2 regions of the Calorimonas adulescens genome follow, and region 2 is predicted to be linked to the other one. Evidence: riboswitches for the same ligand, from Rfam matches in the RefSeq annotation. Region 2 holds a riboswitch; the other holds the start of a gene.

Region 1 (7,967 bases), on a different contig from region 2:
CTGCTTTATCTTACGCGGCTTGGATTCCTCCTTTTCCTCATCACTCTGGTCGTCAACCCAGTACCATGCCACTGTGACATCTTCAGGTATCATCTTCCTGACCTCATCAATGCTATATGCCCTGTCAAAAGAAAGCGCCATCTCCATATACTTATCCGGACCTATCTTGTCCAGCAGGCTCAGGTCATTTTTATAATCCTGATATTTTATATACGGGTAATAAAAAACCATCTCCCTCTGGCCAAGCACATTGTACTTGTTATATTTCAAATCATCTGTATCATAACTCGTGCCAAAAATTATCGGCGACTCTGTACCTATCAAATCCCCGTAGTCCGATTTAAACGGCCCGTATACATAGCTCTTTTCGCCTGTATATACAATCTTGTCTTTGAGTATCTTATATGTCGCATATTCGTCCCGCCCGCCAAACAGGCTGTGGTACCTCCTCACCTCTCCTATATAGGTGTTTGGCGCCGAAATATAATAGAATTCTGACACAGCAATCTGAATGGGCGTTTCATATTCGTACGCCATTGCCTGGCCGAAATATATCACAGCAACAGACATCAAGCACACGACAATTATACTGATAATCACATTTCTCACTATAGAGTAAAACTTCGCCTTTCTTACGGCCTTTTTAAGCTTATCTTCTTTAAATCCCTCAAAGATCTCATCAACATCCCTGTCATTATTTTCCCTCTTGTCTTTCATTCAGCCATCTCGCCTCCCACAATTGTTTAAATCTGTTTCTGGCCCTGTAAAGATAGACCTTTACCTTATCCTCACTGTACCCATAGACATCGGCAATATCTCTATAGGAAAAATTCATGGTATACTTTAAGACAAGTAAATCCCTGTATTCAGGCTGCAGCATGGCAAGGGTGCTTTTTATCTCCCTGCCCTTTTCATTGGTTAAAAAGATATCCTCAGCACTTTTAGTAAACATGCCGATAACATCCAGATTGTCAATGTCTATTTCCTGCCTTCTCTTCTTCCGGCCATATATTGTATAATAGTCGTTAATAGCTACCTTAAACAGCCATGCCCTGACCCTGTCGCTGTCAATAGAGTCAATATATTTTAGTGCCTTATACAGGGTTTCCTGAGCAATATCTTCAGCATCCTCTATGGAAACACCCATTTTGAGCAGAAACTTAAATACTATCTTTATCTCATCAATAAGGAGTTCTTCCAGGCTTTTATCACTCATACCTCACCCCCTATTCAGCATGCTGCAGCAGCCAAAGTTCACTTACATCAGCCTTCCATAATATATAACCGATTGACGGTCAAAAAGTATACAGCACTCACTGATAAAATTTTACCATCAGCAGAAAACATATTTCTTACAAAAACACCCTGCAATGAGCTTGCAGGGTATAACCCAATAATTTTTTATTAATTAAAACCTGCTTCATATTTTCCACCTTTCTTTATTTGTCCAACTTCCGTTTTTCAGGCATCCTGTCAAATGTGCTTTTAAATTATGTATCCAGAACAGGCCAGCTAAAAAAACAGGTCCTGCTGAATAAAAGCATTAAAACATTGTGATAAACCCCAGCAGTATCAGGATAATACCAGGTAAGTACTTGAGCCTTTCATTCTTTGCTGCTGTTACCCCTTTCCCGATATATACACCCAAATGTAGGAAAAACATATTAAAAATTCCAACCGCCACAGGAAGCCCGACAAGCGGCATACCTTCCATGGAGGCACCAAGGCTGGCTCCAAAGGCATCCATTGCCAGAGCTATGCCAAGGAAGGCTGCCTCCACAGTGCTTATGGTGCCAGAATTATCCAGATCGGCTTTCAATGGCTGCTCAATAACCTTTACTGTTATTTCTATAAAATTCAGCCTGATAGTGAGCAATTCAGCTTCTTTCTGGCCTGCCTGCCCCTCCTTTATCGCTGATGTTAAGACGTATATGCCAACCCCTATCAATATAATGGCGCCCAGCATCTTTGCAGCTTGTGGATTTAAAAAAACGGCCAGGCCACTTCCAATATACATACTTATAAATGTTGCCATGCTGGATATTAAACTGACGGCCAAGAGCGGCACAAAGGGGATGGCAATCCCCCTCATACCATACGAAAGGCCGACGCAGAGGCTATCTATGCTCAATGCCAGGGCAAGTATAACCATAAACTCCAAGTTGCACACCCCATTTACTATAAAGCTATTTTCATATTACGCCTAAGGGTGTTATCTTGTGATTAAACTATTATGCAAAAGGCCTGCCTCTCGGCAGGCCCTTTGTCTATCTTGCCACACCTTCCTTTCTATTCTTGCCAGTAAGTACTCCATAGGTCTGAAGTATTAATAGTATAGCTAGGATAAACAGCAGGACAGCAAATACCACCAGTATATAGTTACCAGAGGCAATATTAGACTGAATCAAAAGTGCAAGGGCTGTCAAAGTAACTATGAACATAAATATCATAGGGATTATAAGCATAGTATTGTTCCTCCTTGCATTGGCAAGCCATGCAGCCACAGCCAGCAGCGCAACTGCTGCAAGGAGCTGATTAGCAGCACCAAATATAGGCCATATAACCTTCCAGCTTGTAAACGCAAGAACTACTGAAAGTACCACTGTAATTATAGAGGCAACATACCTGTCACTAAAGAATTTTGCCACAGGGTTAGAAGATACCACTATCTCTCCAGACTCTGATATATTCTCAAAGAACTCCTGGAAAGCAAACCTTCCAAGCCTTGTAGCTGTATCCAGTGTAGTCATGGCAAAGGCAGAAACAGCCAATGCAGCAAATGTTTTCCCTACAACCTGATTTACACCAAAGCTAGTCATAAATGTACCTAATCCATCAGCAAATACATTAGTGGGACCAAACTTCATAAGCTCTGTAAATTTATCCCCCGTAAGGTATGCAGCGGTTATCGTTGCAATTATGGCCAGAGCACTTTCAATCAGCATCGAGCCATAGCCTATTACCTTGGCATCTCCTTCTCTGTCAAGTTGTTTTGCTGTGGTACCAGAGGCCACCAGTGAGTGGAAACCCGATATAGCACCACAGGCTATGGTGATAAACAGCATCGGAAATAGATATTGCGTACCCACCTTAAAGCTTGTAAACGCTTGAAGTTGAATCCTCGGGTTATAAAGCAGTATACCAATAACACCGCCAATCATCATTCCATAAAGAAGAAAAGAGTTCAAGTAGTCCCTTGGCTGCAGGAGTATCCACACGGGCATGACAGAAGCAACTACAATATATACAGCAAGGATGATTATCCATGTGGTCTTAGGCAGGGACAGCGGGGCTATATAACCTATCCATATACATAACACCAAAACTGCCACACCCAACACGGTACTCAAGCCAAGTGACGCATTTCTCCTGTATACACTAAAGCCAAAGGCTACAGCAAGGGGTATAAACAAGAGAGAGGCTGTAGCTGCCTGCGGTGTTGCAACAAAGGTATCGGCAACTATGTTTGCAAAGGCTGCTACTATAAGTACCAGTGTCAACCAGGAAAACAAAAGGAACAGCCTCTTTGCTGTCAAGCCAACATTCACCTCTATGATATCACCTATGGACTTGCCCTTATGCCTCAATGATGCAAGAAGTGAACCAAAATCATGGGGCGCTCCCATGAATATGCCGCCTATAAGAATCCAGAGTGTTACTGGCACCCAGCCGAATATGGCAGCCTGGATAGGCCCGTTTATAGGACCTGCACCGGCTATGGAGGCAAAGTGATGGCCCAGAAGGACAGGCGCCTTTGCCGGGGCATAGTCCACTCCATCATACATGGTGTGTGCCGGTGTATCCTTGTCCGGCTGAAGTCCCCATTGCTTTGCAAGCCAACCGCCATAAAAGATATAAGCCAATACGAGTAGAATAATAGCACCTACAAGCAAAATTACTGCACTCATAAAAACATTTCCCTCCCTTTATTATAAATAATTGGGCTTTGGCATCGGAATCATAAAATCCTTTATCACCTCTCTTCCCTTCCTGTTTGCCGCCACCCTATTGGAAGCAAGGTCAACAGCTAAAAGCCTTATTTCTCCCCATCCTTTTATCCCAAACATGTAGTATCTTGTATACCTGTAACTTTTGATAAATTTCTCTACATCCCTGTTAATACCTCTGTCAGTTACCATTACTCCAGTCAATATGGTGCACATATGCTCCGTATGCGGTTTAATGAGGACCTCGACCTGCTCTTTCAACCATGTGCCAAACTCTGCTGCATTATCAAGCCTTAGATCTTCATAATATTTCACGAGCCTGTACTCATGGGTCTCGTATGCATCCAGCACATCTATCAAAAAGTACCTCTCATTCCTCATATGAAACTCTGCATATATATCTAGAAGCTGGCCATCCAGCTCGTGGTCTCTGTATACATCATAATAGACACTGTGTCTTTTCTCTAACAAGTCCAGATATTCATCCTTTCCCATCTGTATGCACCCCGTCAAAGCAATTATTTTCCTTTTTATGTATTCTACTTTATATATTCTACATTGTAGCGGGAATTCCTGCATTTTTAAAAAATAAAAATCAATTTTGCTTATTCATTTTGTTTAGTATTTGACATTATCTTATGTATACAAGAAGACCATGGATACAAAAACCGCCTCTCTTTGAGGCGGTACTTCGTGCTACAGCATTTTATGCTCTTATTATACTGCGTCTGAGGTTCTGGACAGCGTTATAAAATTGGGGTATAAGTGATATTGCAAAGCATATGGCAACCTCCGTGCCTATTATGGACCCGTTGACCGCTATGGAGTAAGCAAAAGGGCTCATCCCCGGAGGCGCATATGAACCGAAAAATATAACACCGGAGAGGAAGTGAAAGAAAAACCTCCCAAAGCCCCCTACCAGTATTCCCAGCCTGAAATTATCCTTAAAAAATCCGGCCAGGCCAAGCGCTGCAAAGGGCAGTGGGTAGTCTAAAAGCACCTGTGCCCAATGAAGTATATACGGGTCCTGTATGAGTTGAAGTATACCGTATGCAGCTCCTGCCGTGATACCCGCAACCGGTCCAAAATAGTATGCATATATAAAGAGCGGCAGCATACTGCCGGGGGTTATAGACCCTCCCTGCGGCCAGTGGTAAAACCTGATATAGGATAGAAGAAATGAAATTGCTATGCAGACTCCTCCATACACGATGGTCCTTGTGTCAAACTTGAGCCTGTCCCTGTAGAAATGGAACAAAGCCGCTGCAGCTACCAGTATTAAGAGAACAGCAATGGTTGCAGAACGGATCTCTGCAAAATCACCAAATATTGATGCAAGATAGTTTAACATAAAAAAGCCTCCTTTCGAGGCCGTGCCGCTAAATAAAAAACCGCAACCTGTAGGTTACGGCGGAAACCCGCTTTCCCTACGCCAGCATTACCTGGACAGGTTCAAGGGGTCCGTAGAATACTCTACGATCTCAGCATAACGCTCCCCCAGCGGACACAGTCTCTTAAATTTTCAACACTTATTATAATACACTATAATACAATATTCAATAACAAATAAGTAACTTTTATCCTTAAACCTCCTGCTTTCGCAGTACTGATATCACCTTCTGCTCCATGGTGGCCTCTTTATCTCTCCTGTCATCAATACGGAGGGTAGTAGAGACCCTCAATGCCCCCTTTTCAAAGGGTACCTCATGCATCCTCATAACCACATCCACAATCTTATGAACGTCACCCTCTATTACTGTACCCATGGGCGTGAGCTGATACCTTATATCCTTCTCTTTTCTCAGTACATCTTCACAGGCAGCCACATAGCTGGAAAGGCTTGTAGAGCCTGTACCAAGTGGTACTATTACAACCTCAGCTATGGCCATATCTATCCCTCCCATTATATTTAATAAATTAAGCCTTTGCATAACTTGAAACCTTTATCTTTACTGCATTTCAAGTTATTAAAAGTCTTTATAACCCCTGTTTTTTGTAAGAGTTTGTCTTCGTCTTATCTAAACATATCAAGTAACCAATGCCCAACAAAAGGTTGTATATTTAAAGCAATTGAACCTCAAGTGAATTTGTGATATTATAGTATGTAGTGTGCGCCTGTAGCTCAGTGGATAGAGCGTCTGACTCCGGATCAGAAGGCCGCAGGTTCGACTCCTGTCAGGCGCACCAGTATTTAACCGCCTACTTATTTTCCCTCTTCTTTTTCTTCGACAACTTCCTCCAGTGTCTTCCACGGCAGGAGGGCGCATTTCACACGCGCTGGAAAGTCAGCTACCCCGGCAAGGGCCTGGGCATCACCCAGGTCATCCAGGTTCACATCTTTCTTATAGAGCATGTCCGTAAACTCCTGTATGAGTTTTTTAGCTTCCTCAAGCTTTTTGCCTTTTATAAGGTCTATGAGCATGGATGTTGAGGCCTGGCTTATGGCACACCCCTGGCCTGTAAATGAGGCGTCCTTTATGACATCTCCATCCATCTTCAGGTAGATGGTGATGACATCGCCACAGAGTGGGTTGTGGCCCTTCTCCTCTATATCGGCATCCTCCATTTTCTTCTTATTTGGTGAATTCTGATAATGCTCCAGTATTATCTCTGAATAAAGCTGATTTAGCTCCATTTAAACCACTTCCTCACATTTTTCAAGCTCTCTATAAAGGCATCAACTTCTTCTCTGTCGTTATAGATATAGAAACTTGCCCTGCATGTGGCCGGTACACCTAAATATCTCATAAGGGGCTGTGCACAGTGATGTCCGCTTCTTATGGCTATCCCATCCTGGTCCAGTATAGTGGAGACATCATGGGGGTGAATATCAGCCACGTTAAAGGATATGACCCCTCCCCTGTCTCTTGTGTCCAGGGGCCCGTATATCTCTACCGAGTCTATCTCCCTTATCTTTTCCAGGGCATACTGTGTGAGCTCTAACTCATGATTGCGGATATTGTCTAACCCTATGCCTTCAAGGTATTCTATGGCAGCCGAAAGTCCGACAGCCCCCTCTACATTGGGCGTACCGGCCTCAAATTTTAAAGGTGGCTCTGCAAAGGTAGACCTGTCCTCGTAGACCTCGTCAATCATTTCGCCGCCTCTCAGGAATGGGGGTATACTGCTTAAGAGCTCTTTTCTTATATATAGGACACCAATACCCATAGGGCCCAGCATCTTGTGCCCCGAAAAGGCAAAGAAGTCACAGCCTATGCTCTTTACATCTACCTTCATGTGCGGCACGCTCTGGGCTCCATCTATGAGGACCATGGCACCTGCTTTGTGAGCCATCTCTGTAATTTCTTCAACGGGGTTTATGATCCCCAACACGTTGGAGACATGCTGAAGCGCCACCAGTTTTACCTTGCCTGTTAGCATCTCTCTAAAAGAGGACATATCCAGCCTGCCCTCTTTGTCTAAATAGACATATCTCAGTCTGGCGCCCTTCTTATCCGCTACCATCTGCCATGGAAGCATATTGCTGTGGTGTTCAGCCACGCTCAGTATTATTTCATCTCCCTCGCCTATATTCTCCATTGCCCACGTATATGCCACCAAGTTTATAGACTCAGAGGCATTCCTGGTGAATATAACAGTGCTTTCACTACCTGCATTGATGAATTTAGCCACCCTGTTCCTCGCCTGCTCATAGGCGTTGGTGGCCAGGCCGCTCAAGTAGTGAGCGCTCCTGTAGACGTTGGCATTCATAGATGAATAATAATTCTCTATAGCCTTTATGACAGACTCCGGTTTCTGCGTGGTGGCCGCATTGTCAAAATATATCAAGTTCTTCCCATAGGGCTTTATCTGCAGAACTGGAAAGTCATCCCTTATCTTTCTGGCATCTATCACCTTATAAGCCTCCTCTTAACAGCTTCCTTTACAGACTCTCTAATCTCATCGTCAGGTATAACATCAATCACAGGGTTGAAACTGGCCTCAACCAGAAGCATCCTGGCCTCATCAAGGCTGAGCCCTCTGCTCATCATATAATAAAGTGTATTTTCATTGAGCTCA
Region 2 (7,967 bases):
GAGAGCAGCGATAGGAAGTGGTACTTCGGCCAGGCCAGGTTTTACCGCGGATGGGTAAGGGCTGAGGATGTGGCCATCGGCAGTAAAGAAGAGGTACTGGGTTTTACTGAGAAGGTACCATTTATTGTGGTGACGGGAAACCATATAAAGACAGGGTACGACCCCTACAATCAGGACGTGTCTGGGCTGACCTTAGATATGGGTGTCAAGCTGCCTCTGGTAAAAGATGATGATGCTACTGTAGACGGCCAGGCCACCCAGGGCAACTATGTTGTGGAAGTACCTACAAAGGATGCGGATGGAAACCTTGCCGTCAAAAAGGCCATGATACCTATGAGTGAGGATGTCTCTGTAGGCTATCTGCCATACACCAGGGGCAATATAATAAGGCAGGCGTTCAAGATGCTGGGTGAAAGATACGACTGGGGCGGTAGGACAGGAAGAAGAGACTGTTCATCCTTTATCATGGATATATACTCCACATTTGGATTTAAATTGCCACGTAACACCGATGAACAGGAAGCCATGTATGGCATAAGGTATGATTTTAAGGGTAGGTCGGATGCTGAAAGAGAAGCAATCTTTGCAAAGTTAAAGCCCGGTGCAGCTCTGTATATGCCGGGTCATGCCATGCTCTATCTGGGCAAGGTTGACGGGAGAGAATACATGATACATGATTTTTCGGGGTATGGTGATATGAAAGAAAAGATGCCGGATGGGGACTATAGGTTTATACCTGTGATGGAGGTTGCGGTATCCAGCATCGACCTCCCGAGGACCAATGGGAGGACATTCATGGATGCACTTACAACAGCAATACAAATAGAAAATTAGGGGCCATGGGGTCCCTTTTTCCATGTTACGACTAAATACTTTTTAACAGCATTAAGGTATAATAAAAATCAAAGGGGGATTGCAATGGGCAGTATACTGGTGGTAGAGGATGAGGACTCCATAAGGGAGTTTATAGTAATAAACCTGAAGAGGGAAGGGTTTAACGTCATTGAGGCGGCAACCGGGGAGGAAGCCCTTAATATGATCAGGGTTCATATAGTGGACCTTATCATACTGGACATAATGCTTCCCGGGATAGACGGGTATGAGGTGTGCAAGAAGGTACAGGAGGAACGACCTGGTACAGCTATAATAATGCTTACGGCCAGGGGGCAGGATACTGATAAAGTAGTAGGCCTTGAACTGGGAGCAGATGACTATGTGGTAAAACCCTTTAATCCCGTTGAACTTACCGCCCGTGTAAAGGCTGTCCTGCGAAGGGTAAATAGAAAGTACAAGGAGTCTAAGATTAGGGTTAAGGATATTATTGTAGATACGGAAAAGAGAAGGATTACAAAAGATGGGAAAAACATTGACCTCACCAATAAGGAATATGAGCTGCTACTGCTGCTGATGGAGGCTGGTGGCAGTGTGGTCACAAGAGATGAGATACTGAACAAGTTGTGGGGTACCAACTTCTATGGGGACATAAAGACCATTGATGTGCATATAAGAAGGTTGAGGGAAAAACTATGCGATAACACTGCCAAACCACGGTACATAGCCACTGTATGGGGGGTTGGCTATCGCTTTGTGATGGGGGAAGAAGATGTTTAAGGGGATAAGAGGCAGGCTTATATGGACCTATATCTTCATAGTCCTTTCCGCTATACTGCTATTGGAAGGGTTCCTTGTAGAGTGGGTATGGAGGTATTATACAGGGAATATAAGAGAGATAATGGTCCAGCAGGCTCAGCTTGCCAACAACTTTTTTAAAAACTATATAGAGGACGCAAACCTTATATATGTGGCTCAGGATCTTTCTGAAGATTTTGCTCAGGTTTCCAACACTGAGGTGCAGGTAATGAACACGTCAGGAATAGTCCTGGGTGACTCTATAGGCAACTTCGAGTATGCGGAGAGTGAAGATATACAGGATGCCATAAATGGAAATATTGGCGTGTATCAGGGCAAATACATGGATACCAATGAAGACGTCATGGCTGTCTCATCTCCTCTTATGAAGGGTAACAGGGTGGTGGGAGTGATTCGCTTTGTTACCTCTCTTGAGGGTGTGGAGGAGGTCATGAGAAGGATAATAATAAACCTGATAGAGATTGGCGCTGCTATCGTAGCGATAGTTGTAATAGTGGGTATATGGGTATCATGGACACTCACCAAACCGCTAGACGAGATAACCAGGGCTGCAAAGGAGATAAGCGCTGGAGATTTCAAGGTGAGGGTGAGCAAGAGATTTAATGATGAGATAGGCACCCTGGCCGAGACTTTGAATCAGGCGGCTGTAGAACTGGAAAAACTGGATACTATGAAGAATGACTTTATAAGCTCTGTATCTCACGAGATAAGAACGCCTCTCACATCCATTAAAGGATGGGTGGTCACACTAAAAGAAGGCTCAGACGAGGAAATTATGAAAAAGGGCTTAGACATAATAGAAAAAGAAACGGACAGGCTTACGGTAATGGTAAACAAACTCCTTGATTTCAGCAAGCTGGAGTCAGGACGTATCTCTCTCAATATGGGGCCGGTAGATCTCAAGGAACTGATAATCTCCACAGTTGACCAGATACGCCCAAGAGCGGAAAGGCTTGGGATCAGGTTGGATGTGGACTTAGATGACCTACCTATGATCGAAGGAGATGCCAGCAGGCTTAGACAGGTACTTATAAATATTCTGGACAATTCCCTGAAGTTTACTGACAGCGGCGGGGAGATAGGTATATATGCAGAAAAGTCACAGGATATAGCAAGGATTGTTGTCCAAGATACAGGCTGCGGTATACCTGAAGGGGATTTAAATCATATAACAGAAAAGTTCTACACGGCAAAGGCGAAGGCTTCCGGGAGTGGACTCGGCCTGGCCATATCCAAGGAGATAATTGAGCTTCATGGAGGCAAGATAAACATAAAGAGCAGGGTTGGCGAAGGAACATCGGTGATGATAGAGCTTCCTGCATAAAATTTACCATTTCGTTTTTGGGTGCGCCTGCACATTACAGGCCTGCTTTAGTGGAGTCTCCGGGTGTTATATGTCGTGTCCGTATATTTGCTTAAGTAAAATTTAACCCTTTGTTAACCCATTGTTTTTGCATAAGTAGTATATTATAAGCAGGAGGCGATAGCGTGCATAAGCGTATTATAAGCCTGGCACTGGTATCAGCATTAATATTTATAGGTGGTTGTTCCAGCCTTCCTACTCCAGGTGCTACCATGAAGCCACCATCAGTGGGGGAAGAATCCGGTAAGGGTGTGCAGGGTTATATGAAAGAAGTAATGGACTATCTCCCCGCGGGTGCGAAGCTGGAGGATGTAGACGGGGTGTCTGTGTTTCCGGTAAATGTAGATAGCGACCAGACCCCTGAATATCTTGCCACATACAGATTTGATGAAAGCAAGGTAGGGGCGTTTTTGCTCAAGAGGAGCGGGGGTTCTTACAAAATTGTATGGACTGATGTGGGAAAGGGATATGGTTTTGATACAGTTAAAATTGCAGATGTGACAGGGGATGGGCTGGCCGATATCCTCATTGGTTGGACTATAGGAGCCTCAGCAGGTAACGCTTTAGATGTATTTACATGGAGAAGCAACTCACTGCAGAATATATACAGGACCTCATATCACAGGATGGATGTGGAGGATATTGATGGTGACTATGGCAAGGATGGTATTGCGGAGGTGGCACTGTGGACTAAGGATACAGGGGATGCATACAGCGTTGAGGTTATGCGATGGAATGAGAGAGATAAAAACTTTGAGAGTGCACCCGATGTCTACAGGGCCTATTATCCTAGGGTTGTGGAATACTATAAGGATAAGGTAAAGACAATGCCGGAAATGCGGGCGTACTGGTACTACTTAGGACTGGCACAGTATCGGGCCGGCCAGTTAAACTCTGCTTTATCTTCAATATCTTCAGGTCTCAAGATGAAAAGCGACTATCCAGATGATACCAGTTTTTTTCTGCTCAAGGCTGATGTCTTGAGGGACATGGGCAGGTATGAAGAGGCATCATACATATATGAAGGACTTATTCCAGTGGATGAGAAGCAGCCGATTCCTGTATCTTCACCAAGGATGGCAGCAAAGGCATACTTTGGGATGGGTGAAATATGCAGGGCCCAGAAGAACTACGATAAGGCCCTTGAATATTACAAAAAAGCTCAAAAACAGTCCATGGAAATAGAAACCAGGAGGGCTATCAACAGGTTGCCTGTGTACAAAACTGTGGATATTGTGGAAAACTATTTTAAAAAGCTGTACGCAGGCAGGTTTAATGGGGATAAATTTGTGGAATGGACAGGGGAAAATAATATTGATGTTGCCTACAAGGATGTATCCGCCAATGCGAACGGCATAAACCGGGTTGTGTTTGTAGACTACAAGAGCGAAAGTCTCATGAAGGCTCATGAGATCTTCTGGTGGGAAGAGGGTAAGATGAAGCACCAGCTCTTTTTTTCAAACGAGTTTCCAACAGAAGCAGCCTTTACATCTGCTGTGTATGATAGCAGGGTGGTCAAGGGGCCAGATGGCAGCACGGAGATGGGGTTGGTGATAGAAACATCATATATTGGCAATCTTACCCCTCGTCCGTATTATATTCTGCTGAGGCTTGTAAATGACAGGTGGAGGCTTGTTTGGAGGCCGCCACTGTACCAATGGAGGAGCAGCCACGGCGAATTGGCTTTTGACGGACAGGGTATTGATCGGTTTACACTGCAGAGTGATTCATGGCATACAGACGATGCAAAAGGCAGGATATTTAATGAGAGTAATGATGGCCCACACCGCCACTTTATCGACACATGGGAGAGAGATGGCGACAGTTATAAGCTTATTGACAGCCGCACAGCCCCATCTGCATATGACACCCTTGTGGAATTCGTATATATGCTCTCCACGGGTAACGAAAAATCTGCGAGGGTCTTGGTTACAGATGAAGGCCTGGTTGAGAAGGCCAAAGAGCTCAATCTCGTACAGCCTGCTTTAAATGGTTGCTGGTCGCTGCAGCTTGATAGCCCAGAGGTGGAGAAAAAAGGCCCATTGAGGATAGTTGATGGCCCGGCTGCCGGGGTCACAGTGGCATTTGAACAACGTGGAGATAACTGGCTCATTAAGAGCATTACAAAATAGGTTATCTTAGTTGAAAAGCATATAAAGGATGGCGGTAGCCTCATAAGCCAATAAAAATTTATACCGGAGGCAGGAATTTGCAAAATAGTATAGAATAATATAGAGTGAAAACTTAATTAGATGGATGCTAGGGGAGCTTCTTTACTGAGGCTGAGAGGGGACACGTTCCCGACCCTTGAACCTGTCAGGATAATACCTGCGTAGGAAAGCATGAAAGTGCCTTACACAGGGCACTTTTTATTTTTAAAAAACCCACCTGCAGCAGGTGGGTTTAATTATTTTGGGGGTGTTTAACATGAAACTAGCATTGACAATAGCGGGCTCAGACTCGGGAGGCGGAGCGGGCATACAGGCTGACATTAAAACATTTTCAGCCCACGGGGTCTTTGGCATGAGCGTAATCACATCGGTGACGGCTCAAAATACAAGGGGCGTTATAGGTATAGAGGATATAAGCCCGGAAATGGTATCGCTCCAGATGCAGGCAGTATTTGAGGACCTCTATCCTGACGCAGTAAAGATAGGTATGGTTTCCAGTGGAGGGATAATAGGTGCCATAGCTGACGGCTTGAAGAAGTACGGTCCGAGGAAAGTGGTCTTGGACCCGGTTATGATCTCCAAGGGCGGGAGCTACCTTTTAAAGCCTGAAGCAATGAATGCCTTAAAGGACAAACTGATTCCATTGAGCCTTGTGGTAACCCCAAACCTTATGGAGGCAGAGGCACTGACTGGCATGGTGATAAAGACGCCAGAAGACATGAGAGAGGCAGCAAGGAAGATAATAGGGCTTGGGGCAAAGAGTGTTGTAGTAAAGGGTGGACACCTTACAGGTGATGCCTTAGATGTATTCTATGATGGGCACAAATTTTATGAGATAACATCGGAGAGAGTAAACACCAGAAACACCCACGGGACAGGATGTACATTTTCTTCTGCCATAGCAGCAAACCTGGCCTTGGGTTATGACCTTATTGAATCTGTTAAACGGGCAAAGGATTATATCACAGGGGCGATAAAAAATTCTCTGGATATTGGTCATGGGGTGGGGCCCACAAACCACTTCTGGAGGTGGGACAATGAAAACTAAACTCAGCAGCTTCAGTATGTTTCTGCTATGGTTTGGCGCAGCCATATCCATGGCGGAGATAATGACAGGCGCCCTGTACACTCCGCTCGGTTTTAAAAATGGTGTGGCTGCAATTGTCTTGGGGCATATCCTGGGGAATACCTTTCTCGTGCTAGCAGGGATCATTGGCTTTAGGGAAAAGGCAGGTTCTATGGAGTCTACGCGGTATGCCTTTGGGGTATGCGGCTCATATCTTTTTTCGGCATTGAATGTTCTGCAGCTTATTGGATGGACAGCCATAATGATTATAGTGGCCGGCCGTTCTTTAAATTCTATTTCCATAAGTTTATGGGGGTTTGATAATTTCCATCTCTGGGCGCTTATGGTTGGTCTTCTGGTGATACTGTGGCTCTATTCGGGTAGCTATGGGTTCAATGTGATAAACGGTATTGCAGTTTCTATGCTGCTGGTTCTTACCATAGTTATGAGCTATACTGTGTTTAAAGGAGGGATGCCGGCAGTGGCATCTGGGGGCATGAGTTTTGGACATGGTGTAGAGCTGGCTGTGGTAATGCCGCTATCCTGGTTGCCCCTGGTTTCGGATTATACCAGGATGGCTGAGTCTGAAAGGGGCTCTTCAATAGCTATATGGACAGGCTACTTCCTGGGGAGCACATGGATGTATGTCATCGGCCTGGCCACAGGCCTGGCCTTCGGCACTGATGACCCTACAGGCATAATGCTAAAGGCAAACCTTGGTGTGTTTGCCATGATAATTGTCATCATGTCCACAGTAACCACCACTTTCCTGGATGTGTACTCCTCGGCTGTATCGCTTCTCAACATAAGAAAGGGTGATGAGAGACTGGTATCGGTTGTTATGGGGGTGATAGGAATGATGGTTGCCCTGTTCTTCCCCATGGAACAGTACGAAAACTTCCTGTATGCCATAGGTTCGGTGTTTGCCCCACTCTTTGCCGTTCTTTTGGTAGACTACTTTGTATTTAAGACAGATATGAGAAATTCGAAATTCAGCATTGAGGCATTGATTTCATGGGTCATTGGGTCAGTGCTTTACTATATTATTATGGGATTAGATATACCCATAGGGGTCACACTGCCCGATGCAATCCTCACAGGGATAATTTATGCAGGCATAAGGGAAGCTGAAATGGCCGCTAAACCAAAGGCATTGTGAGGTTAACCGTAACCAGAGGGGAGGTGAAAGACATGAGCAGTGTAAACCTTAGCCTTCAGGTAATACCATTGGTGGAAGAGGAGAAGGTATATTCTGTGGTGGACAGGGTGATTGAATACATTAAAGCTACGGGTGTTAAGCATCTGGTGGGACCAATGGAGACAACCATGGAAGGTGACCTTGACACCCTTTTGGGTATAGTCAGCAAGGTGCATGAAATATGTGAAAAAGAAGGGGTACACAGGGTTATATCGGTGGTAAAGATTGACTACAGCCCCGACGGGGTAACCATGGATGAGAAAATAGGAAAATATAAAGAGGAATGGAGGTAGGCAACATGGACTTAAGGCTTTATGCTGTAACAGACCGTTCATATCTTAATGGCATTACCCTGGTCGAGGCGGTGGAGATGGCCATTAAGGGTGGTGCAACCATCATACAGCTCAGGGAAAAGAACATAGGGGGCCGGGAGTTTTATGGGCTGGCATTAAAGGTAAAAGAGGTGACAGGTTTATACAATATTCCCCTGATAATAAATGACAGGGTTGATGTGGCCCT

The links. A riboswitch is a leader RNA that binds a small molecule or an ion and turns the genes downstream of it on or off. The one in region 2 is predicted to bind thiamine pyrophosphate.
Region 1: it holds a riboswitch for thiamine pyrophosphate, as region 2 does, so the genes downstream of both, thiT (energy-coupled thiamine transporter ThiT) here and thiD (bifunctional hydroxymethylpyrimidine kinase/phosphomethylpyrimidine kinase) in region 2, are expected to answer to the same signal.

What each region holds. Positions count from the first base shown of each region.
Region 1 covers NZ_VTPS01000008.1:69,828-77,794, forward strand. Annotated here, with positions in the region: gene FWJ32_RS06555 (anti sigma factor C-terminal domain-containing protein) at 1-717, opposite strand, end outside; gene FWJ32_RS06560 (RNA polymerase sigma factor) at 695-1,216, opposite strand; gene ytaF (sporulation membrane protein YtaF) at 1,544-2,152, opposite strand; gene FWJ32_RS06570 (carbon starvation CstA family protein) at 2,268-3,908, opposite strand; gene FWJ32_RS06575 (DUF8052 family protein) at 3,930-4,442, opposite strand; gene thiT (energy-coupled thiamine transporter ThiT) at 4,654-5,298, opposite strand; TPP riboswitch at 5,354-5,456, opposite strand; gene FWJ32_RS06585 (MTH1187 family thiamine-binding protein) at 5,531-5,836, opposite strand; tRNA gene FWJ32_RS06590 (tRNA-Arg) at 6,059-6,134, shown strand; gene sufU (Fe-S cluster assembly sulfur transfer protein SufU) at 6,151-6,582, opposite strand; gene FWJ32_RS06600 (cysteine desulfurase) at 6,573-7,802, opposite strand; gene sufD (Fe-S cluster assembly protein SufD) at 7,799-7,967, opposite strand, start outside.
Region 2 covers NZ_VTPS01000017.1:1,464-9,430, forward strand. Annotated here, with positions in the region: gene FWJ32_RS10300 (C40 family peptidase) at 1-834, shown strand, start outside; gene FWJ32_RS10305 (response regulator transcription factor) at 919-1,611, shown strand; gene FWJ32_RS10310 (sensor histidine kinase) at 1,604-2,974, shown strand; gene FWJ32_RS10315 (tetratricopeptide repeat protein) at 3,139-5,145, shown strand; TPP riboswitch at 5,265-5,369, shown strand; gene thiD (bifunctional hydroxymethylpyrimidine kinase/phosphomethylpyrimidine kinase) at 5,441-6,232, shown strand; gene cytX (putative hydroxymethylpyrimidine transporter CytX) at 6,222-7,409, shown strand; gene FWJ32_RS10330 (MTH1187 family thiamine-binding protein) at 7,442-7,741, shown strand; gene thiE (thiamine phosphate synthase) at 7,747-7,967, shown strand, end outside.